One region of the Bacillus sp. FAU18 genome, then DNA from elsewhere that is predicted to be linked to it. Evidence: riboswitches for the same ligand, from Rfam matches in the RefSeq annotation. Region 1 holds a riboswitch; the other holds the start of a gene.
The links. A riboswitch is a leader RNA that binds a small molecule or an ion and turns the genes downstream of it on or off. The one in region 1 is predicted to bind S-adenosylmethionine.
Positions count from the first base shown of each region.

Region 1 (13,097 bases):
TAGCCGCTGTTCAATAATTCAACACATGTGTGGCTGCCAATGTACCCGGCACCGCCAGTAACAAGTATTGCCATGATGTAAACCCTCCTAAAAAATGACCTATTTTCATTATATAGTGTTTAGAACCGGTCCACATCCATTTTTAAGAAGTTTAATCGTTTATTAATAGTTTTTTCATATGTTATCAGCATTTTCACGCCATGTTACATGACTTTATGCAGCGAGAACAAGTCTAGCAGCTGAAAAATCAATCTGCCGGTTGACGTTTTTCTTTCCTATTTTCGCTATGCTTAATCCAGAAAGGATTTGATGACATGGCGATGAGCCCTTATATTTTTATTGTATTGATTCTTATTATTTTATCGATGTACCGGGAGAGAACTGTCAGACCCGGGAAGTTGCTGATCATTCCGCTGCTGCTGTTATGGGGCGTATCCGCTTCGTTTCAGCCGGCGTATTTTCATTCCGTATTACATGTGGCGATCAGCGGCATTTTATTACTGATCGGGCTGGCCTGCGGGTTTGGCATTGGAAAGATGGTAAACGTGCGGATTCACCCGGAAACCGGAAAGGTCACTTCACGCGGCTCACTTGGGAGTGTTATCCTCATTCTAGTGATACTTTCTTTGCGCATGGCCGCGAGAACATGGCTGCCTGAGAGCAACGAGATGTTTATTGCCATTATTCATTCTATGTTCTTCGTTCCCCTCGGCACCATTACAGCCCGCAACATTATGCTTTACAAAGCATACAGACGGCTGACCGCCGGCAAAGTATCCATTCAATAACCGAAAGAAGGACCAGCATGAACGGACAAACTCCGGCTCGGCACTACTACAGGAAGCTTGTGCCGAGCCTTATTCTCATTTTGAATTGCATACAATTTTTATCTCATCCAACTAAGGCTGATCCCATTTTGTTAGCATTTGTATTTGCGGTATACTTAGCATTCATTTGGATCATTCCCTATGTGGCATCCACTGCTGTTAGTTTGAGCATATTCATTGGACTCTGGCTCCTGACCGATTTCTTTTGGGCTGTTTCCGGCCAAGAGCAGGGAGCCGCCTATTTTTTGATTGTATTTTTAATGATATATGCCGCCTTTAGACTCCCTTCACGGCTATCCTTGATCTTCACAGCATGTTTAATTGGAGGCAACATATTACTCCTATCCTCATATGGAGGAAGCTTGAATACCATCATCAGCAACATCTCGATCATGCTCGGGCTCTACGTCCTCTTCTCCTCCATGCGTTTCAGACGAGAAGCGAGAAGGGAGGCTGAACGGAATCATGCTGAATTGGCAAAAATGCATGTGCAGCTGGAGCATGCTCATAAAGAACTCCAGAAAGCGCATGCAGAGCTGCAGGAGGCTTCTGTTCTTTCATTAAGGTACGCGGTCCTTGAGGAGCGTACAAGAATTGCCCGCGACATTCATGACAGCATCGGTCACGAGCTGACTTCTGTGATTGTTCAGCTTCAATCTCTTCCCTATATCCTCAAAAGCAGCAAGGAGGATTCAGAAAAAGTCATTCAAAATGTACTGAGTGTCGCCAGGGAATGTCTTCAAGAAGTACGGTCTGTCGTTCACCAAATGGGCCGTAGTGAATCGATGGTGGGGCTTACCGCTTTGCGGGGGCTCATTCATCAAGTGGAGGAACGGAGCGGCTTGCACGTTTCTTTAGATACTGCCGGACTGTCAGAAGAGTCTTGGCCTCCAAACGTGAGCGAAACGATCTACCGCATCTTGCAGGAAGCGCTGACCAATATCATTCGTCACGCTGACGCTTCTCATGCGGCAGCCGTCATTTCTAACGACAAGTCCCATCTCTATATCACAATCACCGACGACGGACAATTCACCGGCAGCCTTACTTATGGATTTGGCCTGACAGGAATGAAAGAGCGCGCAGAAAAAGCAGGCGGTTCCCTTACTTTCAGTGCCGTACAGCCGAGCGGCCTGAAAATTGAGCTGTCATTGCCGCTCATGACAACGAATAAGGAGCAAAAAGATGAACAAAGATAACATACGCGTCGCGCTTGCCGATGATCAGCCGCTTGTGCGTGAAGGCTTCCGCTACGTCATCAACGCACAGACGGATATGACGGTTTCTGGTGAGGCCGGCGACGGTCACGATATTATAGCACTCGCAAAACAAACAAAACCCGATGTTATCCTCATGGATGTCCAGATGCCGCATTGCTCAGGCATCGAAGCGGCGAAAGACATTATGTCCGCACTTCCAAATACAAAGATAGTCATTTTAACCACCTTTGACACGGAAGAATACGTATTTGAAGGCATCCGTGCGGGCGCAGTCGGCTATCTGCTGAAGGATACACTTCCTGAAGAGTTGATAGATGCGATTCGCGCTGCGGCGAGAGGCGAGGCGATTTTCCGTACAGTCACAGCTGCTAAAATTATCAGTGAGACATTTCGGGCGAAGCAACAGCCCCATCCAGAAGAACTGGCAGAGCCGTTCACCAAAAGAGAGCTTGAGGTTCTTCAGCAAATGGCCTACGGACTGAGAAATGAGGATATTGCTGAAAAGCTTTTCGTCAGTGAAAGCACTGTGAAAACCCACGTGCACCGCATCCTGCAAAAATGCAATGCCCAAGACCGGACACAGGCAGTCGTTTTTGCCATTCGAAACGGTATTGTGCGATAGAAATCTCTCATCCCGCCATGCTAAAATAAGACAAAGGAGATGATTGGAAATGAAAGAAGAAATCATTGAACGGTTTACTACATATGTAAAAGTCGACACACAGTCCGATGAATCCGTTGACACTTGTCCTTCCACACCCGGCCAATTGACATTAGGAAACATGCTCGTTGATGAATTGAAGTCCATCGGCATGCAGGATGCAGCCATTGATGAAAACGGCTATGTCATGGCAACTCTTCCCTCCAATACTGAAAAAGACGTGCCGACAATCGGCTTTCTCGCTCACGTCGACACCGCTACAGACTTTACCGGCAAAAACGTGAATCCGCAAATCATCGAAAGCTATGATGGAAAAGACATCGTTCTTAACGAAAAGCTGCAGGTCACCCTGTCACCTGATCAATTCCCTGAGCTGTCTGGCTATAAGGGCCATACACTCATCACCACAGACGGCACCACCCTTCTCGGCGCAGACAATAAGGCCGGTATCGCTGAAATCATGACAGCCATGGATTACCTCATCAAACACCCTGAAATCAAGCACGGCACAATCAGAGTCGCCTTTACGCCTGATGAAGAAATCGGAAGAGGGCCGCACAAATTTGATGTGAAACGGTTCAATGCATCCTTTGCCTACACGGTTGACGGCGGGCCGCTCGGCGAGCTTGAATATGAAAGCTTCAATGCCGCTGCCGCAAAAATTACGATTAAAGGCAACAACGTACATCCCGGAACAGCTAAAGGAAAAATGATCAACTCTGCGAAAATCGCGATGAAGCTGAACAGCCTGCTGCCGGCAGACGAAGCGCCTGAATATACGGAAGGCTATGAAGGCTTCTACCACCTGCTGTCGATTCAAGGAGACGTAGAGGAATCAAAGCTCCACTACATTATCAGAGACTTTGACAAAGAGAATTTCCAAAACAGAAAAGAAACAATTAAGCGTGCCGTTGAAGAACTTCAAAACGAATACGGGCAAGACCGGATTCTGCTGGATATGAACGACCAATACTACAACATGAGAGAGAAAATTGAACCTGTCATCGAAATCGTCAACATCGCCAAGCAAGCGATGGAAAACCTCGGCATCGAACCGAAGATTTCTCCCATCCGCGGCGGCACCGACGGATCGCAGCTGTCCTACATGGGGCTTCCAACGCCAAACATCTTTACAGGCGGGGAAAATTTCCACGGCAAATTTGAATACATCTCAGTTGACAACATGGTCAAAGCCGTAAATGTCATCGTTGAGATCGCAAAGCAGTTTGAAGCGCAAGCGTAATGCCAAAAGCCAGTCCAAAAAAGGACTGGTTTTTCTGTGTGAAAATGAAACATTTTAAACACGTCCTCCGTAAAACAAGTATCAACAAATGAGGAGGAAAAACAATGACAAAACATGCAATCGCTGCAAAGAGTCTCTTGAAAAAATGGATCATTTCCAGGCCGCTTAACATGCAAAAGAAATCCAGCCCATTTCAAAAAATCAGAAAAATGTTCAAACGCTTCTTCAAATAAAACATTCAAATCCCCAAAATACAATCCGTATTCACCCGTACCGCCCAAATGCTCCGTAATTTGGGTTTTTTGTGTTCAATTCCGAAAAATAGGGTATAAACCAAACAAGCAAGAAAACAGCACCCATAAACAGGTAATTCGAATTACGTAAACTTAGGTTAAAAGTTATATAAAGGAATTTATTTTACCGTCGATAGTAACTATAGAACCACTCATCAACAAGAGCAAACAGCGTGATTCAAGACTATTTTCAGGTCATCAGGTTATACTGTTTTAGAGGGACAGTTTCTTGTTATTTATTGATTTAGAATTTTTTGAATACTTTTTGGCATTTTATCCGTACAATAGAGAGTACCAAAACTTTTTTTGGGAGGTATGTAATATGATCCTATTTATTATCATCGCATTATGCGGCTATCTTCTTTTTTCTTTCAGCAAGGACAATCGCCGCAAACCGCAAAAGACAAGCCCTCTGCCAGCAGCCGCACCTCATCAAAACAACCTAATCGACCTTGACGCCATCCGCCAAAAACGCCGGATGCATCTTTCCTAATTCTATATTTCAAACGAAAAGGCTGCTGAATCACGCAGCCTTTTAAAATTGTTTTGATTAGAGCCTGAAACCTTTTCGCCCTCTATCCGTAATTTCATACAAGGCAAATCCAAAGGAGACTTCAGCAATGATCGAGTTATTTATGAAACAAAAAATGTTCTCATTTAAAGATGCATTTCACATTTATGACCGGGACGAACAAGAAACATTCAAGGTGGAGGGGCGTTTTTTCTCGTTAGGAGACTCATTACAAATGACAGATACATCCGGAAAAACGCTCGTTTCCATAGAACAAAAACTAATGTCTTTATTGCCGCGCTATGAGATTTCAATTGGCGGGAAAACAGTTTGTGAGGTAACGAAGAAAGTAACGTTTTTCAAACCGAAATTTGTGATTTCCGGGCTTAACTGGGAAATCGATGGTGATTTATGGAGGGATGAATTCCAGCTGACGGACGGGGAAAATGTCCGGATGTCAGTGAGCAAAAAGTGGCTCAGCTGGGGTGATTCCTATCACTTGCAGATTGCAAACGAGGAAGATGTTCTAATTTGCACTGCCATCGCTATCTTGCTTGATATGGTTTTATATAACGATGAAGATGAAAGTATTTTCTAAAAAGCATTGACAATTGATCCAAAAGTAATAATATTAAGATAATTGAAATCTGAATATGAAGTTGTACCTTATCAAGAGAGGTGGAGGGACTGGCCCTATGATACCCGGCAACCGCTGTTTCAAACAGAATGGTGCTAAATCCTTAAGAACATTGCGTTCTTGCAGATGAGGCGGAGATTTGATCGTTCAAGCTCTTCCTTCACAAAGGAAGAGCTTTTTACATGCTCAATATTTCAGAAAAGAGGCGAATAACATGGCTCAACAAACGAATGTTGCAGGACAAAAAACAGAAAAACAACGCAAAGCACCTTTCCGCGCCGATCATGTCGGCAGTTTGCTTCGTTCCGTTCCGGTGAAGGAAGCCCGGCAAAAAAAAGCGGCTGGTGAGATGACAGCGGAACAGCTTCGTGATATCGAAAATCAAGAGATCACCCGCATCGTGGAAAAACAAAAAGAAATCGGTCTCAACGTGGTAACAGACGGGGAATTCCGGCGTTCCTGGTGGCATTATGACTTCCTGGAAGGGCTTGACGGTGTGGAACCGTTCATCCCGGCTGAGGGGATTCAGTTCCATAACACAAAAACGAAAGCGCGCAGCATCAAAGTGACGGGAAAACTCGATTTTACGAGCCACCCAGCGCTTGCTGATTATCAATTTTTACATGAGATTGCCGGTAACGCGACGCCAAAATTGACCATTCCCAGCCCAAATATGCTGTTTTTTGGCGAAAAGGCGGATAAAGGGATTTATGACGATCAAGAGGAATATTTTCATGACCTGGCCCAAGCATACAAAAAAGCAATCAAAGCCTTCTATGATGCTGGCTGCCGTTATCTCCAGCTCGATGATACGTCATGGTCTCTCTTCTTTGAGGAAAAAGGCAGAGAGGTTGTCCGGGCGCTCGGCGGTGATCCAGAAACATTGCCAGCCATATTTGCCAAAACAATTAACGATGCCGTCGCAGACCGGCCTGACGATTTAACGATCACAATGCACATTTGCCGCGGCAACTTCCGCTCAACATGGGCGGCATCAGGAGGGTACGACGCTGTAGCGGAAACGATTTTGGACGGCTTAAACCTTGACGGCCTTTTCTTGGAATACGATGATGACCGCTCCGGAAACTTTGATCCGCTCCGTTTTGTGAAGCGCAAGGATCTGCAAATTGTGCTCGGCTTGATCACATCGAAATACGGCGAGCTTGAAAATCCTGAGGATGTGAAACGCCGCATCAATGAAGCCGCGCGTTTTGTCAGCTTGGACCAGCTATGCCTGAGCCCGCAGTGCGGTTTCGCCTCTACAGAAGAAGGCAACCTTCTGACAGAGGAGCAGCAATGGGCAAAGCTTCGCCATGTCATCGACATTGCCAACGATGTGTGGAGATAATCTATCATTGACAGAAATAGAAAATGTGTGAATAATAGATACTATCAGAAAATTTCATAAAAAGGTTTTCCTTATCAAGAGAGGTGGAGGGACTGGCCCTGCGATACCCGGCAACCGCTGTTTAACAGAATGGTGCTAAATCCTTTAGAGCAATGATTGCTCTTGAAGATAAGGTTGAGATTGTCACGCAAGCTCTTCCTTATCCAAAGGAAGAGCTTTTTTATATTTGAATGGAAAGAAGGAATGGACAACATGTCACACCAAACAACACCCGCAGAACAAAAATCACTTCAAAGAAAAAAACCGCCGTTTCGCGCGGATCAAGTCGGAAGCCTGTTGAGATCTGAGCCCGTTAAAAAAGCGCGGCTGCAAAAAGCGGCCGGCGAAATGACCGCTGAACAGCTTCGCCAAATTGAAAACGATGAAATCATCCGCATTGTGGAAAAACAGAAGGAAACCGGCCTGAACGTCGTGACAGACGGTGAATTCCGCAGAGCATGGTGGCACTTTGATTTCCTGGAAAACTTAGATGGCGTTGAGCCGTTTACTCCTGAGCACGGAATCCAATTCCATAACGTACAGACAAAAGCACGCGGCATTAAAGTCACAGGTGATATCGACTTTTCAACTCACCCAATGCTTGAAGATTATTCGTTTCTCCATAGCATTGCCGGTGACGCGACGCCAAAGATGACGATTCCAAGCCCGAATATGCTGTTTTTCCGCGGAAAACTGGAAAAGGATGCGTATAAAAAAGATTATCACCTTTTCCAGCATGATGTATCCAAAGCATATAAAAAAGCGATTCAAGCGTTTTATGACAGAGGCTGCCGCTACCTCCAGCTTGATGATACAGCGTGGGCCGTTTTCTTATCAGAAAAAGGCTTAAAACAAATCGAAGCGTTCGGAACAACGCCTGATGAGCTTCGCCAGCTGTTTGCGAAATCGATTAACGACGCGATTGCAGACCGCCCGGATGACTTGACGGTAACCATGCATATTTGCCGCGGCAACTTCCAGTCCACTTGGACAGCGGAAGGCGGCTATGACGCAGCCGCCGAAACCATTTTTGACGGCTTGAATCTTGACGGACTTTTCTTAGAGTATGATGATTCACGCTCAGGCGGATTTGAGCCTCTCCGTTACGTAAAACGGTCTGATCTTCAGCTTGTTCTTGGCTTAGTGACATCTAAATTCGGTGAGCTTGAAAATCCGGATGACGTGAAACGTCGTATCGAAGAAGCGTCCCGTTATGTAAGCTTAGACCAGCTTTGCCTCAGCCCTCAATGCGGATTTGCTTCAACTGAGGAAGGCAACAAGCTGACTGAAGAACAGCAATGGGCGAAGCTCCGCCATGTGGTTGAGATCGCTAATGATGTTTGGAAATAAGCAAAGAAAAAACACACTTGATTCCCTAGCGGAGCAAGTGTGTTTTTTTATGTCACTGTGCGGTGTAGCCCCCATCAAGGACGACAGCCTGCCCAGTGACGCCCTTCGCCTTCTCGCTTGCCAAAAACACGGCATAATCCGCAATTTCCTTGACGGAAAGCAGTCGCTTTTGCGGCACAAGCGGAAAAATGACTTGTTCAAGTACAGAGTCGTAAGGGACATTTCTAGTTTTCGATAGATCGCTAAGCTGATTGCGTACAAGCTGGGTATCGACATAACCCGGGCAGAGCGCATTGACTGTTATGCCGTGGGGCGCGCCTTCCAGCGCCCCGACTTTTGTGAGTCCAATGACGCCGTGCTTGGCGCTATTATAAGCGGATTTCCCTGCAAAGCCGACTAATCCATTAACAGACGCGATATTAATGATTCTGCCAAACTGCTGTTTTTTCATGATCGGAAAAACATGCTTCATTGCAATAAAGGGCGCCGTCAGCATGACCTTGATCAGCTGTTCAAAGGTTTCTGTCGGAAACTCTTCAATCGGAGCGACGTGCTGAATACCGGCATTGTTCACCAAAATATCCAAGCGGCCGTATCGTTTTTGGATGACGTTCACCGTATCAGCAACTTGCGCTTCCTTTGTCACATCATACGGAATGGCCGCCGCGTCCAAGCCTTCTTCTGCAAGCTTGGAGGCTGCTTGTTCACATGCTTCCGGACGGAGGTCTGAAACGATGACGCTGGCGCCTTCCCGGGCGAATTCTCTTGCCATTTCGAATCCGATTCCGCCGGCAGCCCCTGTCACCAAGGCGACTTGTTTTCTCATGTCAAACACCTTCCCATTAAGAATTGAGTACAGACTGGCTTACAGCGAAATCAGCTTCTGTTTTTTCATAAACCTCTTCAATTGTGACACCATCCTGAAGCTCCGTCAGTGTCATGCGGCCGTTCACAAAATCAAATACAGCCAAATCCGTAATCAGCCTGTGTACGACTTTCTGGCCTGTCAGCGGAAGGGAGCATGTTTTTTTCACCTTTGATTCACCATGCTTATTGACGTGCTCCATGATGACAACGATTCGTTTCGCCCCGTTGACGAGATCCATGGCGCCGCCCATTCCTTTTACCATTTTGCCCGGGATCATCCAATTGGCCAAATCCCCCTGCTCCGAAACCTCCATTCCGCCGAGAATAGCCAAATCGATATGCCCGCCTCTTATCATCGCGAATGACTCAGCGCTGTCAAAATAAGAGGCGCCCGTCACTTCAGTGATCGTTTCCTTTCCCGCATTGATCAAATCCGCGTCTTCCGTTCCTTCCAGAGGATAGGGGCCGATTCCGAGCAAGCCGTTTTCCGACTGAAGCATGACGTGAACGCCATCGGGTATCTCATTTGCGACAAGCGTCGGCATTCCAATCCCGAGATTCACATTCATGCCGTCCTTGATTTCTTGTACAGCCCGTTTGACCATTCGTTTTCTCGCTTCCTTCACTTGGCCTCACCCTTTCCCGATGCTTGCTGAACTGTTCGTTTTTCAATCCGTTTTTCTTGGCTCGCGCCAAGCACAACATGCTGTACGTAAATTCCCGGCGTATGGATGTGATCTGGATCGAGCTCTCCTGCTTCCACGATTTCTTCCGCCTCGGCAATCGTGATCTTGCCTGCCATGGCGGCAATGGGATTGAAATTTCTCGCCGTTTTCCTAAAAACCAAATTGCCCATGGTGTCCGCTTTCCACGCTTTGACGATCGCCACATCGCCGGTAATGCCTCGCTCAAGCACATAAGTCCGGCCGCCGAATGTTTTATGTTCTTTTCCCTCGGCTATGGAGGTGCCGACGCCTGTCGCCGTATAAAATCCCGGTATACCTGCACCGCCTGCACGAATTCTCTCAGCAAGCGTTCCTTGGGGAACAAGCTCGACCTCAAGCTCTCCGCTTAAAAACTGCCGCTCAAAAATTTTATTTTCACCGACATAGGAAGCGATCATTTTCTTGATTTGCTTGTTAGCCAGAAGCAAACCAAGCCCCCAGTCATCGACTCCGCAGTTATTGCTGACAACGGTTAAATCCTTTACTCCCTGATCTCTTATAGACAAAATGAGCTGTTCAGGGATGCCGCACAGCCCAAACCCTCCCGCGATCAGCGTATCCCCATCATGAATCAGTTTCGCAGCTTCCTTGCTTGATGACAGCACTTTTCCCATATTGATGCCCCTTTCGTTTTCTTCTACACTAGACCAGTCAGGCTGTAAATCGCGATCACAGCAAATACGGCAGCCGTTTTAATGAGCGTGATCGCAAAAATATCGCGATAGGATTGCCGGTGGGTCAAACCCGTCACGGCCAGAAGCGTGATAACGGCGCCATTATGCGGCAGTGTATCCATCCCGCCTGATGCCATTGAAATGACCCGATGCATCACCTCTGGCGGAATATTGTAAGCCTGAATCGCCTGTAAGTATTGTTCTGACATCGCGCTTAATGCAATGCCCATTCCTCCTGAAGCCGAGCCGGTGATTCCCGCCAGCGCAGTTGTCGTAACGGCGCCATTTACAAGCGGATCGGTAAAAGTATGTGAAATTCCGCTGCTCAGCTTATGAAACCCCGGCAGCGCGGCGATAATACCGCCGAACCCGTACTCGGCACCCGTATTCATAGATGCCAGCAAGGCGCCGCCAATCCCTTCATTAAGCCCTTCCTTCAATTGGGCAAACACACTTCTCCAATCAAATAAAATCGTTGTGATGATGCCAATCACTAAAGCAATCTCCACCGACCAAATAGCAGCCGCTGAAGAAATATCAAGCCTGCCGAACTCCTTTAATCCTATGGAAGAAAAATCAAATCCATTCGGATACCACTTTGGCAGGTAAATGGTGAAATATTTATTCACTGCACCGACGAGAATAAGCGGGACAAAGGCAAGCGCGTGCCGAATCGGGCTTTTGTCCGGTTCAGCCGCGGACTCAATCGATTCAGGAGCAGCATTCTGCGTATCAAAACCGCCATAGCCTTCGCCAGATGCCTGCGCTTTTTTCCGCCTTGATTCCAAATAGAGCATCCCAGCTGCCAGCACAATCACTGCGCCCATCAAGCCCAGCCAAGGGGCGGCATAAATGTCTGTTTTGAAAAACGACGTCGGGATGACATTTTGGATTTGCGGCGTTCCCGGAAGCGCGTCCATCGTAAACGTAAAAGCACCTAAAGCAATCGTTCCCGGGATGAGGCGTTTGGGTATGTTTGCTTCTTGGAACATGTTTTTCGCAAAAGGATATACGGCAAATACGACAACAAACAGGCTGACACCGCTGTACGTCAAGACAGCGCCCATCAACACAATGGCAAGTATCGCTCTTTTTGCCCCGACAAGCCGGACAATTGTTTTCGCGATTGATGCCGCAAGCCCGGCCATTTCAACGACCTTTCCAAAAATGGCACCGAGCAAAAACACTGGGAAATACAGTTTAATAAAACCCGCCATCTTCTCCATAAAAATTGATGAAAAAAAAGGAAGCACATGGCTTGGATCTGTCAGCAGCACCGCGAATAACGCACAAATCGGCGCAAACAATATGACAGAAAATCCCCGATACGCCGTAAACATCAGCAAACCTAACGCCAATAGAATGATGATCAGTTCCACACACACATCCCCCGTTTCCGCGAACTAGAAAGCGTTTACAAAAACCTGTCCGCATCGGCTGTTTCCGTCCCCTTTCCATATATGTACGAGAAGCGTGGGCCAACTATTCCGATTAAAAAAGGAAAGCTCCCTTTTTTCGGAGCTTTCCTCTGCCATTCATTTCATTCCTATTAGGATATCAACATCAACCGTAATATCGGCTGTTTTCATCTCTTTCAGCAGGCTGATTCGATCTTTCGGCGCCGACCAGGCAAGCGGCGTCATCTTGAGAAGCCAGTGGATCGCCTGCTGGTCAAGCGTTTTAACATAGCGCAGCCTGACAGGACGGCTGTGTGCAGCATTTGCTGTAAAACGCTCAACAGCTGCCGCATTGGAATACGTGAGCCTTGGTGAATCAGTATATAAAAATTGCCTTAATTCTATTAAATAGTCGCTTCGCGGCACTACTTTTACGAGCATGCCATCATTCTTCAGCAGTCTATGAAACTCTGCATAATTGGACGGCGAAAAAATAGACAGAACAACATCAAATTGGCGATCATGAAAAGGAGCACGCGCCACATCGGCAACAGCCCACATCTGATCTTTGAATGCCTTAGAAGCTTTTAAGATCCCATCTTTCGAAAGATCTATGCCGGTTCCTATCGCTGCTTTCCCTGCATAATCAAACCCGCAAAGCGCATTCAAATGAGAACCCTCACCGCAACCGCTGTCCAGGATGGTGAATGCCTCATGACCAGATGTGGGATGACTGATGAGTTCTGCAATCGCATCATGGAGTGGGTCAAAAAAACCACATTCTCCAATCAGCCTGCTCCTCGCTTCAAAAAGCTCAGCACCGTAACTGGTTTTGACCGGCTTGGTCAGAAAGTTCACGTAGCCGTGCCGAGATAGATCAAATGTATGTCCTCGTTCTGTACAAATCAAGCTTTTCCCTGATGCCGCATCCATAGAAGAAACGCAGAGCGGGCATCGAAACATGCTGAAATCAACTGTTCGCTTCATGATAAAAACACCTCATTCATTCATTTTTAGATAAATGAAAAAGGCATAGACAAATAAACCTAGGCCTATCTCAAAAATTGGCCAGGTCTGGCAGTTTGTCTACACCTGTCATTATCTATAACGAATGAATTGGATAATCATGAAAAAAACTCCCTTTCTGCTGTATGGGTTTCCCCGTTTCCATCATACAACAAATATCCAGGAGCTGGAACCTTATAGTGAAGAAAAATCAGTACTGACATGCTGGTATCCCGCCAACATCATATCAGCATAGCAATCCAGTATGTTTTTCCTTTATTTTCTCATTTTAGAATATAA
Region 1 is NZ_JBVYHZ010000004.1:1,879,192-1,892,288, forward strand. It holds gene galE (UDP-glucose 4-epimerase GalE) at 1-74, opposite strand, end outside; gene AC0OMU_RS20715 (CcdC protein domain-containing protein) at 315-788, shown strand; gene yxjM (two-component system sensor histidine kinase YxjM) at 806-2,026, shown strand; gene yxjL (two-component system response regulator YxJL) at 2,013-2,669, shown strand; gene pepT (peptidase T) at 2,719-3,951, shown strand; gene AC0OMU_RS20735 (hypothetical protein) at 4,056-4,184, shown strand; gene AC0OMU_RS20740 (hypothetical protein) at 4,474-4,737, shown strand; gene AC0OMU_RS20745 (LURP-one-related/scramblase family protein) at 4,865-5,353, shown strand; SAM riboswitch class I at 5,419-5,525, shown strand; gene AC0OMU_RS20750 (5-methyltetrahydropteroyltriglutamate--homocysteine S-methyltransferase) at 5,607-6,740, shown strand; SAM riboswitch class I at 6,809-6,915, shown strand; gene AC0OMU_RS20755 (5-methyltetrahydropteroyltriglutamate--homocysteine S-methyltransferase) at 6,993-8,129, shown strand; gene AC0OMU_RS20760 (3-hydroxybutyrate dehydrogenase) at 8,182-8,955, opposite strand; gene AC0OMU_RS20765 (CoA transferase subunit B) at 8,972-9,622, opposite strand; gene AC0OMU_RS20770 (CoA transferase subunit A) at 9,619-10,335, opposite strand; gene AC0OMU_RS20775 (GntP family permease) at 10,359-11,774, opposite strand; gene AC0OMU_RS20780 (methyltransferase domain-containing protein) at 11,931-12,779, opposite strand.

Region 2 (13,969 bases), on a different contig from region 1:
ACCTGGCATTTTGCTCTGCCACACACGTCTGATCGGCTAACAGTGCCTCTGCTGCAGCCTCCTGAGTCGCTCTGAAAAGACTGACAAACATATGGTCTTGATAAAGATTGATCGCTTCAATGACCGAAGCGTTTCCGACGGCAAAGCCAACCCGCCATCCTGCCATGTTATACGTTTTTGACAGCGTGTAAATTTCAATTCCGATATCCTTCGCACCTTCAGTCTGCAAAAAGCTTAAAGGCTTGCAGCCGTCAAATCCTACAGCGCCGTAAGCAAAATCGTGAACGACGCAGATTCCGTTTTCAGTCGCAAAACGCACGGTATCTTCAAAGAACTCGGAAGTAGCAACAGCTCCGGTCGGATTATTCGGATAATTTAAATACATCAATTTCGCCTGTTCCCTTGCTTCAGCGGCTACGCTGCTGTAATCAGGGAGAAACGCCCTGTCCTTTACGAGCGGCATCATTTCCATCTTTGCTTTTGCAAGTGTGACACCCGACCAGTAATCAGGATAACCCGGATCGGGAACCAAAATCGTATCACCGGGATTCAACAAGCATTGCGGGAGCTCGACTAGACCGGCTTTTCCGCCGAATAATACAGCGACTTCGGTTTCCGGATCCAGATCAATGCCGTATTCTCTTTTGTAAAATTCAGCAGCCGCTGACTTCAGACGGTATGAGCCGCGAAAAGACGAATATTTATGATTCTCAGGATCAGCAACAGCTCGTTTCATCTCCTCGACAATATGTTCAGGAGTCGGCTGATCTGGATTTCCCTGTCCTAGATTGATTACGTCATGTCCTTCTGCGAGCTTTCGGTTCACTTTCTGCACCAGAGAAGCGAAGAATTGTTTAGGCAATTCCTTCAATACATGAGACTGTTCAAATTTCATCTATTCTCACCTTCTAAAAAAATCTTGAAATGATAGTCCATCATCATATATGGTTAAATGAAAAAAGTAAAGAAAAATTTGGGGTGTTAAAAAGATGAAATGGACGATATCTTGTCTTCAATTTGATATTTCATACGGAAAACCTTCGGAAAATATAAAAAAAGCTGAATTTTTCATCGAAAAAGAAAGCAAACATGCTGATGTTCTTGTTCTGCCTGAATTATGGACGACCGGATATGATCTGGCCAATCTTGATGAACTCGCTGACGAAGACGGCCGCTCCGCTCAGAGCTGGCTGAAGAAAACGGCAAAAAAACATGGTGTTCATATTGTCGCCGGATCGGTCGCTGTCAGGGAGAATTCTGATGTTTATAATACAATGTACATCGCGGATAAGGAAGGGCAAATCATTAAAGAGTACAGAAAAGCCCATCTTTTTCAGCTGATGGATGAGCATCTGTATTTATCAGCCGGTTCCGAAGACGGATACTTTGAGCTTGACGGCGTCAAAAGCTCAGGATTGATCTGTTACGATATCCGTTTTCCGGAATGGATCAGAAAACATACGACAAAAGGCGCCAACGTGCTGTTTATTTCTGCGGAATGGCCTCTTCCCCGCCTTGATCATTGGAAAAGCCTGCTTATTGCGCGGGCCATTGAAAACCAATGCTTTGTCGCAGCCTGCAATTGTACCGGTTCAAATCCGGATAATGAATTTGCAGGTCATAGTCTGATTATTGATCCATGGGGGCGTGTACTTGCTGAAGGCGGCCGGGAAGAAGGCATAGTCCGAGCGGAAATTGACCTTCAAGAAAGCGCAGAAGTTCGGGAGAGCATTCCTGTTTTCGATGATATCAGAAAAGATTTATATTAAAAAATATATTGACAACTAACTAAATTACCTGTTACCATGTTCATCAACTGATAAATTAGAATTGTCAAACAAGTGAATATATTCTCTTATCGAGAGTTGGGCGAGGGATTTGGCCTTTTGACCCCAACAGCAACCGACCGTAATTCCATTGTGAAATGGGGCGCATCTTTTTCGCGCCGAGACGCTAGTCTCTTAAGGCACGGTGCTAATTCCATTCAGATCTGATCTGAGAGATAAGAGAGGCGGACATAGATGTTAAGCCTCCTTCTCTCTGAGAAGGAGGCTTTTTTACGGCCACATATTAAGTGATTACATAATTGGAGGTTATGATGATGGGAGTCACAAAAACACCTTTATACGAAACGTTAAATGAAAGCTCCGCTGTGGCGTTGGCGGTGAAGCTTGGCCTTTTTCCAAGCAAAAGCACGCTGACATGCCAGGAGATCGGAGACGGCAACTTAAATTACGTTTTTCATATTTATGATCAAGAACATGACAGAGCATTGATCATTAAACAGGCGGTTCCGTATGCAAAAGTGGTGGGAGAAAGCTGGCCGCTGACAATCGACCGTGCAAGAATCGAAAGCAGCGCTCTCATCCGTCAGGGCGAGCATGTGCCTCACCTGGTTCCAAGAGTGTTTTATTCTGATACGGAAATGGCGGTTACCGTCATGGAGGATCTCTCTCACCTCAAGATCGCAAGAAAAGGACTCATTGAGGGTGAAAACTATCCTCATCTGGCACAGCACATCGGTGAATTTTTAGGAAAAACACTTTTCTACTCATCAGATTACGCGCTTGAACCTAAGGTGAAAAAACAGCTTGTTAAACAGTTTACAAATCCAGAGCTATGCGACATTACGGAAAGACTTGTTTTTACAGATCCTTTCTTCGACCATGACACAAATGATTTTGAAGAAGAGCTCCGTCCTTTTGTCGAAAAGCTTTGGAATAATGATAGCGTTAAAATCGAAGCCGCTAAGCTGAAAAAGTCATTTTTAACGTCTGCAGAAACGTTGATTCATGGTGATTTGCATACAGGAAGCATTTTCGCAAGTGAACACGAAACAAAGGTGATTGATCCTGAGTTTGCTTTTTACGGACCGATCGGCTTTGATGTAGGGCAATTTATCGCCAACTTATTTTTGAACGCACTCAGCCGTGACGGGGCTGACAGAGAGCCGTTATATGAACATGTCAACCAGGTCTGGGAAACGTTTGAAGAGACGTTTAGTGAAGCCTGGCAGAAGGACAGTCTGGATGTTTACGCCAACATCGACGGTTACCTCACTGATACGCTCAGCCATATTTTTGAAGAAGCAATCGGATTTGCGGGCTGTGAGCTGATACGACGCACGATCGGCCTTGCCCATGTAGCTGACCTGGATACGATCGTGCCGTTTGATAAACGAATCGGCAGAAAACGCCTGGCGCTCGAAACCGGCACAGCCTTTATCGAAAAACGTTCGGAATTCAAAACGATAACAGATGTTATTGAATTATTTAAGTTACTTGTAAAGGAATGATCCATTCATGACCCATTCATTTGCTGTTCCACGTTCTGTTGAATGGAAAGAAACAGCTATTACCATTTTAAATCAGCAAAAGCTTCCTGATGAGACGGAATATTTAGAGCTGACGACGAAAGAGGATGTATTTGATGCGATTGTCACGCTCAAAGTAAGGGGCGCTCCGGCGATCGGCATTACGGCTGCCTTCGGACTAGCGCTTGCTGCCAAAAACATTGAAACAGATAATGTCACGGAATTCCGCCGCAGACTGGAAGACATCAAACAATATTTAAACAGCTCACGGCCTACCGCCATTAATTTGTCATGGGCGCTTGAGAGACTGAGTCATTCGGTCGAAAACGCGATTTCCGTAAATGAAGCAAAAACAAACCTTGTCCATGAAGCCATTCAGATTCAGGTCGAGGATGAGGAAACGTGCCGGTTGATCGGCCAAAACGCCCTGCAGCTTTTCAAAAAAGGCGACAGGATCATGACAATCTGCAATGCCGGCTCAATCGCGACAAGCCGCTATGGAACGGCGCTAGCTCCGTTTTACTTGGCCAAACAAAAAGATTTGGGATTGCACATTTATGCCTGTGAAACAAGGCCTGTCCTGCAAGGTTCACGCCTTACTGCTTGGGAGCTGATGCAAGGGGGCATTGATGTCACTCTGATCACAGACAGCATGGCCGCCCATACGATGAAGGAAAAACAAATTTCCGCTGTTATCGTCGGAGCCGACCGAATTGCAAAGAACGGTGATACGGCAAATAAAATCGGCACATACGGTCTTGCTATTTTAGCAAACGCCTTTGATATTCCGTTTTTTGTCGCCGCACCTTTATCTACATTTGATACAAAGGTCAAATGCGGCGCTGATATCCCGATAGAGGAACGGGATCCCGAGGAAGTCAGGCAGATTTCCGGAGTTCGGACCGCTCCATCCAATGTGCCTGTCTTTAATCCCGCTTTCGACATTACACCTCATGATCTCATCTCAGGAATCATCACAGAAAAAGGGATTATGACCGGAAACTATGAAGAAGAGATTGAACAGCTGTTTAGAGGAGAAAAGGTGCATTAAAAAACCGCTGGACTTTGCTCATTTGGAGCCGAGTCAGCGGTTTTTTTGTTTCTTTTTGTTAACATTGATGATTTCATCTTTTTGAGCGCTTGATAAGATATGCAGTTTCACAAACAGTTCGGCAAAAACGGCAAGTTTCTCAGAGCGGCTCGGCTTCAATTGCTTTGTCCTCCTTTTTCATCAGACCAACTTTTTTAACTTAATAAAATGATATGTCGGCCGTGAAAAAAAGGGAACGTGCCATATGTTTTATTTTTCTTTATAGGAGATTCGCTCGATGTTTAGCAAAAATGCTTTGATCTCGGTTTTGCTTCCGGCGTATCCTGTTAACGCACTGTTTTTGCCGATCACTCTGTGGCACGGGATAAAAATCGGCAGGTCGTTACGTTTATTAGCCTGTCCGACAGCCCGCACCGCTTTCGGACTGCCGACCGCAGCGGCAATATCCGCATAGCTTCGGGATTCACCATATGGAATCCTCTCCAGTGCCTGCCACACTTTTTGCTGAAAAGGAGTGCCCTTTTGGCTGAGCGGCAGGGAGAATGTCTTCCTTTCGCCTTCGAAATATTCTTGAAGCTGTTGTTTCGCTTCTGCAAGATTAGGTGTTTCCTTGTGCTCAGTATTCTGAACCGTTTCTTTCCAATCCACCCAATCTTCCTGACTGAGAAATAGACGAGTGATCCGGTCCTCCTCTTCGGCAATGATAAGTTCACCGAGCGGCGTTTCGGCTGTCGTATAGTAGTTCATTCATCATTCCTTCTTTCTTCAGCATTCTGTCTGACAGGAAGCGTAATATGGAAAACGGTGCCCTTCCCTTCTTCACTTTCTACCATAATCTCGCCTTGATGTTCTTCAATAATTTTATAGCTTACCATAAGCCCAAGTCCAGTACCCCGTTCCTTTGTCGTATAAAACGGTTCACCAAGTCGCTTTAATTTATCTTCTGTCATTCCGATTCCCTCGTCTTTTAAGGAGATAAGAACATGATCTGGATCCAATGCCTTTATCGTTACAAAAATATTTCCGCCGTCAGGCATCACTTCGATGGCGTTTTTTAATATATTGATAAAAACCTGTTTCAGCTGATTCGGTTCACAGTAAATCGGGGGAATGTCGTCAATTAAATCAAGTTGCATTTGTACATTGCTGAGATTGGCTTGCGCATTTAGAAGGTCTATCGTGTCCCTCATAATTTGGGTAACATGTTTTTCCTCATACATAATGGCCTGGGGCTTGGCTAAAATCAAGAATTCGGTGATGATGGATTCGATGCGCTTTAGTTCTGAGGTGATCACGTTGAAGTAAAGGGCGTAGTCTCCCTCGACACTCCCTTTCAGAAGCTGAATGAAGCCTTTAAGAGCAGTCATCGGATTTCTGATTTCATGAGCAATGCCGGCTGCGAGTTCGCCGACAACATGAAGGGTATCTGATTTGCGCAGGCGTTCCTCCAATTCTTTTCGCTCTGTTACGTCTTTAAAGATAGCCAAGTTCATATTTTGAATAATATTCCGTTTAAAAGAGAATTCGAGTTTTCTGTTATCACCGCTGCTCAGCAAAAATGGAATTTCGTTGTCCATTTCATCAAAATTAATCTGCCTTGCCGGTGATGCCAGATTTTCTATTTCATAAGCAGAAATAATATCTAACAGGCTGTGCTGTTTTATCTCTTCATGTGACAGTCCCAAAATATGGCTTGCTAACGGGTTGGCGTCGATGATCCTGTATTGATTGTCGAACAATACATTGCCGTCCATTGAGCCGTTGAACACTTTTCTGAATTTCAGCTCGCTTTCCCGAAGCTCCTTTTCCATCCGCTTTCTGTCGCTTACATTTCTTAAGATCGTCAAATGCTGATTTTCAAGGATTGTCCGTTTTGAAGTAAATTCAAGCTCTTTGAATTGCCCGTTCCCCATTTGAAACAGCAGCTCTTCTCTGATCTCTCCGTATTTTGCGTATTTCCTTTTCGTTATGCTGTATTTCTGCTGCGAGTCAACGAGAAAATCACACAGCTTTCTTTTCAACAGCAAATTCATCGGCAGCTCAAAAATTTTACAGGCTGATTGATTCGCTTTTACGATTCTTCCGTCATTCGACCAGATGATGATGGCGTCCATTGCATTTTCAAAGATTTCTCTGAAGCGCTCCTCACTTTTAAAGAGCTGCAGCTCCATAGACCGCTTCTCTGTGATATCCCTCATAATGGACATATAAAAACCGCTGATGATGTTTGATGTAATCGTGAATTCAAATAGTTTTTGAACTCCTGAACGAAGCTTGACAGGCAGCTCCCCCTTCGCTTTTCCCTTGCGGTTGAGCGCCTTCCAGATATTGTCGAAATCTTTTCGTGAGCCGCTGTCTATAAACTCATACAAAGATAAATGAGACAGCTCATTATGATTGATTTCAAAGCTTTTACAAAAGGACAAATTGGCATCAATAAAACCGCCATCTTTATCAAACAGGACGATTCCGTCAACTGCTCTGTCAAACAAGTCCTTAAAAAGCTGTTCATTCATAGAGAATTCCCGCTCGAGAATCTTCTTAGAAGATATGTCCCTCATGACAACAAAAAAGAAATCCTCGCCAATACCTCTTTTGGCCAGAAACTCTATGTATTTTGTTGCCCCGCAATCAAGCCTGATCGGAACCTCCTTCCACAGAAAGCCTTTTTTAAAAAACTTCTTTACGGAAAGATTCAGTTCATCCTTTGGGATTGAAAACAAAAAATCCAAAACAGAACGCTTTTTCAAATCTTCCGAGTCAACTTGAAGCATCCTTTCTGTTGCTTCATTTGCCTGAACAATCCGCATTTCGTTATCACAAATAAAAATAGCATCGAGCGTATTGTTGACAATCACTTGATGCTGATTCAATTCCTTTTTCAGTCGCGCGTTTTCTTCTTTGAGGCGATTCAGTTCCTCTCGCAGCTCCGAGTTTGTCTGGACACCAAGAGTTTCCATGCATGTACACTCCTTCTTCAAAACCTATCCCTCAATATTTCTACAAAATGCGGGAACTTCCTTCATTTGCCCTATAAATTTCAGAAAATTTCAGCGCCATTACATTACGAAGACATTTTCTACGATCCTTACCGTCACTTTACATCGACCTAACAATCAGCATTTATTTAGATTCCTTTTTCATCTTTTATTTTAAAATATGTACCAGCAGGGAATAATCTCTTAGTGACTGATGAAAGAGAAGGTGATGCTATGAGTAAATCGCGGGACAGTTATTTTGATAACGCAAAATTTTTATTGATATTCCTTGTTGTATTCGGTCATATCCTTCGTTCCTTTATTAATGATAATCATTTTATGCTCTACCTCTACAAGTTCATTTACACATTCCATATGCCTGCATTTATTCTTGTATCCGGTTATTTCGCGAAAGGCTTTAAACGGGCGGGATATGTAAAAAAGCTGGCGGTCAAGCTGATTATTCCGTATTTGATTTTCCAAATCATTTATTCCGTCTTTTATTACATTATGCAAGATGAAAGCATGGCAAATGTGAACCCGATTGATCCGCAATGGTCGTTATGGTTTCTTGTAAGCTTATTCTTTTGGAACCTGCTCCTATATCCTTTTTCAAAGCTTTCAAAGCAGTGGGCGCTGTTTGTCAGCTGCGGAATCGCCGTGCTGATCGGTTATCTGGACTTTGTCAGCAGCACGCTGAGCTTGTCACGGACATTCGTATTCTTACCGATGTTCCTTGTCGGTTTTTATTTAAATAAACATCATTTTGATTTATTGAGATCAAAACGCGGCAAACAAATTGCGCTCGGAGTGCTTGCCGCCGTATTCGTCATCTGCTGGGGCATTGATTTTGACTATTCTTTTCTGTTTGGTTCAAAACCGTATTCTTCATTTGGAGACGTTACCCTGGTAAGCGGACTATCCCGAATCGGCTGGTATGTACTCGCCTTTGGGGCAACCTTCAGCTTTTTAGCGCTTGTTCCGCAAAAACGGTATTTCTTTACCAGATGGGGAACCCGGACATTTTACGTGTATCTGCTTCACGGGTTTATTATTAAAACATTACGGCAGGTCGGGCTTGAGGATTGGCTTACTGACTATCAAAGCTTAGTGATCCTCTTGCTTTTAACAGCAGCCCTGACATCAGTCCTCTCCAGCAACTTTGTTAAGACAGTCGCTCAGCCCTTCATTGAGCTGAGGATGACCAGCTTATTGCAATTTGTCAGAGGAACGGGCAAAAATGCTTATTTAAAATAGAAAAGCACCTCTTAAGCGGGACGCCGCCTAAGAGGTCTTTTTTATTGTTGTTTTTTATTTTTGTTTTTTTCTTTTTTCTTTTCAGGCTTGGTGATTTCCAGCGTTTCGATGATCTTTCCGGCATTGTAATCCCCAAGTTCACTTGAGAACTCTTCCTCCAGCACCTTTTTATTCATAGGCTTTTTATGATTTTGCATGTCTCTGCTATGACGGTTTTTCTTCACAATTACATGCCTCCCTGCTGGCCCTGTTTGGAATTGCGGTTTGCCCCTCTAAAATTGGGGTCGTCATGATATTGTGTCTTATATGAATTGGGGTCCATGCTCTCGGTAGGTGTATTGTTATTTTTAATGGCTTCATTCACTTCAGCTTTACGCTTCATACGAATCCTCCTCGCCAATTTTCAGACATTTTACTCGCTTCAAGATGCAGGAGCGTAAATTGCACCTGTCGAAGTTAGGTTCTCCAACTGAACAGAAGGCACACATCTTTTTTTTGGCAATCAAAAAACACCGCAAAATATGCGGTGTTTTGCCTATCCGATAATCACTCTTTCCTTCGGATAGTGATAATTCGCTTCAATTTCCTTTCTTCCGATCAGATACAGGAAGGTCAGGATGCCGATTCGCCCGATAAACATGACAATCATAATGACACATTTTCCAACACTGCTCAAATCTGCCGTAATTCCAAGCGACAGACCGGTTGTACCGAATGCCGAGCACACTTCAAACAAAAGCTCCAGCAGGGAATGTTTTTCTGTAATGGTCAGAATGAGTGTCGCGCCAAAAACGAGCAGGATCGCCATCATCGTGACAACAAGCGACTTCATCAAGTCAGCAGGGTGAAGCTCCCGTTTGAATACCTTTACGGCCTTATTGCCGCGGGCAAAATGAAACAGCGCAAGAAGGTTCAAAGCAAAAGTCGTTGTACGTATGCCTCCCCCAACTGAGCTTGGCGACGCTCCAATAAACATCAGCGCACAAATAAAAAAGAGTGTGGAATCTGATAATTGGCTGATATCGAGTGTTGCCAGTCCCCCGCTTCGGGTTGCCGTTGATTGAAACAGGGACAAAAACAAAATATCATGCCATGATTTTCCTGCGAACGCATGGTTTGCTTCCAGGGCAAAGATGCCAATGGCTCCAAACAAGACAAGTGAGCCGAACGTAATCGTCGTGATCTTTGTAAAAAGCGTAAATGGATAACGCCGATGCTTTGAAAACAGGAAATCCTTTACTTCAACAAGCACGGGAAATCCAATCGCTCCAAATATAATTAAAAGCATTGTAATAAACTGCACAAAGTAATCGTGGCGAAATGGAATCATCGAATTACCGGTAATATCAAATCCGCCGTTTGTCGTTGCACTGATACTGGCAAAAAATCCGTGTAAATAAGCTTCCTGATAGGAGTCATAGTAGGTTAAGAAATATGTGCCGAGAATCAGCCCGCCAAAAAATTCAATCCACAAGATCAGAAACAGTACCTGCTTCATCAGATTGACAATTCCTGAAAACTGGGATTGGTTTTGATCAACCATAATCAGCTTCCGTTCTTTCAGCCCGATTCGTTTTCCCATGATCAGCCAAATGAACGTTCCGAGCGTCATAATTCCGATTCCGCCAAATTGCAGAACAAATGCTAATATAAAAATCCCTATTGTGCTGAATGTATCAGCTGTATCAACTACCGTCAGCCCCGTTACACTGACTGAACTGACAGCTGTAAAAAGCGCATCAATAAACGTCCAATCCGCCCCCGGTTTATGGGCCGCCGGCAAACTCAGCAATATAACGGCCACAGTAACTGCAAGAAAATAATATAATGCGATCAGCTGGGCCGGTGACAAGGCCTGTATCAATTTTCCAAACTTTAATCTCATGTAAAATCCTTCTGCCTCTCTTTTTAAGTACGGTAATTATTCTAAAGATATTAGGTCCATTTTTAAAGGCTTTTACGAAACATTTTCTTAACTTGCTTATTTTTTTATGATTTTAGTCAATGGATAAAATAAAAAACCTCTGAGAATTCTCTCAGAGGAACAATGTGTTTGTATTATTTAGCTTCCAGCCGTCTGATTCGCTCATCTAAATCAGGGTGAGTAGAGAAAAGTGAAGAGCGCTTCTTGCCATTAATCTTTAACGTTTGGACAGCTGTCTGATCATCTTCCATAATCCGGGAAGAATAGCTTTTAAGCGTCCGAAGCGCATGAATCATCTTATCCTTGCCGGCAAGATCCGCTCCTCCCCTGTCAGCATGGAATTCACGATGGCGTGAATACGCAAACACAACCAGGCTGCCAAGTATCGAAAAGACAATCTGAAAAATAATCATTGCAATAAAATGAACGATCGGCGCTAGATCTTCTTTTACAAAACGGCTTGCTATCCAAGCGGCGATACGCGATAAAAATACGACAAAAGTATTAACGATACCTTGTAAAAGCGTCATTGTTACCATATCACCATTTGTGATATGCGCGACCTCGTGGGCAAGCACACCTTCAACCGCCGCGTCATCCATCTGCTCCAGCAGCCCTGACGATACTGCGACAAGTGAACGGCGTTTTGACGGTCCAGTCGCAAACGCGTTTACTTCAGGTGAACGGTAAATCCCGACTTCCGGCATTTTCGTTAAACCGGCAGAGCGGCTTAATCTGTGAACACGATCAACCAATTGCTGCTCCTCATAGCTGACCGAGTGTTTTTTCGGATTCAGCACTCTGACGCCCATCATCGTCTTTGCCATCCATCTGGACATCGCAAGAGATGTAAAGGAACCGACAAATCCAACAACTAAACTGAACACAAGAAGCGCCATTGGATCGATACCGCCATCAGCTGTAAAGTACGTCCCGACTCCTGTAACAGAGCTTAAAACAGACAAAACGATCCCGATTGTTGTAAGCACCAAAATATTCGTTAGAATAAACAGAAAAATTCTTTTCGCCATAACAACCTCCGTTATTTTAAGTTCAAAAGAACCCGTATATTTAAATTATAAAACATCCATTTGAAAATGCAAGGAATTCGACGTATGATGTTAATGTAATTTGCTGACGCTTGAACTTTGAATTTATACATAGACCTATATCCGCGTCAAATTGTCTAACGAGGTGAACAATGAACATTTTTAAACTCTCTCGAACCGATATGGTGCGGCTGCTCTATTCCCTAAAAGGACAAGGAGAACATAGCCCGCTCGACATTCTCGTCCAATCAGCGAATATGTCAGCAGAAAAAGCAGCCAATCATCTAGAAATTCCTGAATTTCTTACAAGATACGAACGAAAAAAACAGAAAAAAGAATACGGTCTTTCTACAAATGAAATCGTAGAGCTTGGCAACTTATGCGAGCTGACTTCGTTAAAGTCAACCGCGATTCAAAACTGGGTAAAGCGTGATATCAAGGATCTGATCGGACACCCTGAGCTGGGCAAAAAATACTCAGTTGAACAGGCAGTTATTCTTTTAATTGTACGTGATTTAAAATCCATTTATGACTTTGAACACATACGGGCTATTTTAAAAGTGGCCTTTAACACAATCTCAGACAGATCTGATGATGTCATCAGCCCGATTGCTTATTATGAAAGCTGCGCATATGTGCTTGATGCCATCCATCACCAAGAAACTCCTTCTATGAAAGAATCAAATCTGCAGGAGATCGCCGAACAGGAGACAGAGCGTCTCCGTCACCGTTTTGAAGAACTGAATCACAGCCAATGGCTTAAAATCAGACAAATTATCGCCATTACAGTCCTCTCCATTTTGACGTTCCATATTCAGGCAACCGCACATAAAATGACAGCAGACATTCTATAGTCTGCGTCACCCCGGCTCAGAGGCCGGGGTTTTATTTTTCTCCACAACAATTGCCAGCATAAATAAACCCCGTATATTTCAAACTAAATACGCGTTAAGAATTTCTTTATCGAAAAAGGAGATGAAAAAGATGGCGAGCAGAAATAAACTCGTTGTTCCAGGGGTGGAGCAGGCACTCGACCAATTTAAACTCGAAGTGGCTCAAGAATTCGGTGTGAACCTTGGTTCTGATACAGTCGCACGCGCTAACGGCTCTGTAGGCGGAGAAATGACAAAGCGGCTGGTACAGCAAGCACAATCACAATTAAATGGCACAACTAAATAAATTCAGGTCTTTATTCGCCGGGGGCACTCGGCGAATCTTCATTTTGAGCTGAATTATTATCACTGCTGTAGCCGTTTGGATTACGTCGGTCTGAAGCGTTATCCCTTTTGGACGAAGAACGGTTCTTGCCTTGTTCACCATTGTTCCAGTCCCTGTGATATTGGCTTTGACCCTTGTCAGCGCCGTTATTTTCATTTCCTTTATCTTGAGGATCTTGTATTGGGGTTTGCTCATGGTCCCCATCTTTTTCGGTATTTGTATTTTCATCTGATTCCTTTATTTTTTTATCTTTGTCACTATCATCAATCTGGTCATCCGCTTTATCTTCTTTCTGGTCTCCGGAATCCGCATCATTCAGCTGTTCATTATCTCCTTGCTTGCTGTCCTGGGTGTCAGTTTGATCGGTGTTTTCATCCTCATTTTCATCACTCTTTTGATCCTCTTCCCCGGATGGTTTGCTGGAGTCATCTTTTAAATCTTTATTGTCATTCTTTTCATTTGATTTGATGTAGCTGCCTGTTGAGACGCCTTCTTTCTTCGCTTTTTCCCTCGTTTGCATATCTGACTCCAGAGATTCCATGCGGTATGTCGTTTTATATTTTTCAGTCACATCATTCAGCTGTTTTTTCACAGCCTTTTTATATGTATTGTCTTCTGTGTTTTCATAAACAGTGGAAATCAATATTTCTTTCGATTTCTTTACATACCCGTGTTCACTGCAGTCGGTTATAATATCGTCAATCACCTTTTTAAAATCAGTCTTCTCCCAATCATCTATATCATTCACGACTTTCTGTCCCTCATCGTTTAGAGGCGTCAGTTCAATCACTTCATAATCGCTGTTTAACGCCATTTCGACGCTTGGATTGATATCGATTGTCATATACGCATAGGCCTTATTATTAGAAAAAACGGGGAGAACTATAAAAATAAAGAGCATAATAGCAGTCATCGTAAAAATCCCCATTTTGAAAGGGCGCAGTTTAAAAAAATCAAAAAAGCTGGCCCTTCTGCCCATGCGTGTTTCACTCGGAAGCATGATTTCTTCTCCGATTTCATAGCTGTGTCGATCATTTTTGGCTTTTAAAAATTGTCCGTCAGGGGTCAGCAACGTGACGAATTTTTTATTTTTCTCTACTATAATCCCTCTTCTCATGAGTGCAGCACCCCTTTAAGATAATCTTTTAAATAAATATAATCACCCGTAATGATAATACA
Region 2 is NZ_JBVYHZ010000003.1:689,277-703,245, reverse strand. It holds gene mtnE (methionine-glutamine aminotransferase) at 1-895, opposite strand, end outside; gene AC0OMU_RS03980 (carbon-nitrogen family hydrolase) at 990-1,769, shown strand; SAM riboswitch class I at 1,853-2,009, shown strand; gene mtnK (S-methyl-5-thioribose kinase) at 2,102-3,295, shown strand; gene mtnA (S-methyl-5-thioribose-1-phosphate isomerase) at 3,303-4,364, shown strand; gene AC0OMU_RS03965 (hypothetical protein) at 4,398-4,523, opposite strand; gene ogt (methylated-DNA--protein-cysteine methyltransferase) at 4,614-5,111, opposite strand; gene kinE (sporulation two-component system sensor histidine kinase KinE) at 5,108-7,324, opposite strand; gene AC0OMU_RS03950 (acyltransferase family protein) at 7,577-8,599, shown strand; gene AC0OMU_RS03945 (hypothetical protein) at 8,641-8,823, opposite strand; gene AC0OMU_RS03940 (hypothetical protein) at 8,826-8,981, opposite strand; gene ktrD (Ktr system potassium transporter KtrD) at 9,135-10,484, opposite strand; gene htpX (protease HtpX) at 10,658-11,554, opposite strand; gene htpK (transcriptional regulator HtpK) at 11,725-12,426, shown strand; gene sspD (acid-soluble spore protein SspD) at 12,557-12,751, shown strand; gene rsgI (anti-sigma-I factor RsgI) at 12,762-13,907, opposite strand; gene sigI (RNA polymerase sigma factor SigI) at 13,904-13,969, opposite strand, start outside.
Region 2: linked by a shared signal. The riboswitch ahead of mtnK (S-methyl-5-thioribose kinase) and the one ahead of AC0OMU_RS20750 (5-methyltetrahydropteroyltriglutamate--homocysteine S-methyltransferase) in region 1 are both predicted to bind S-adenosylmethionine.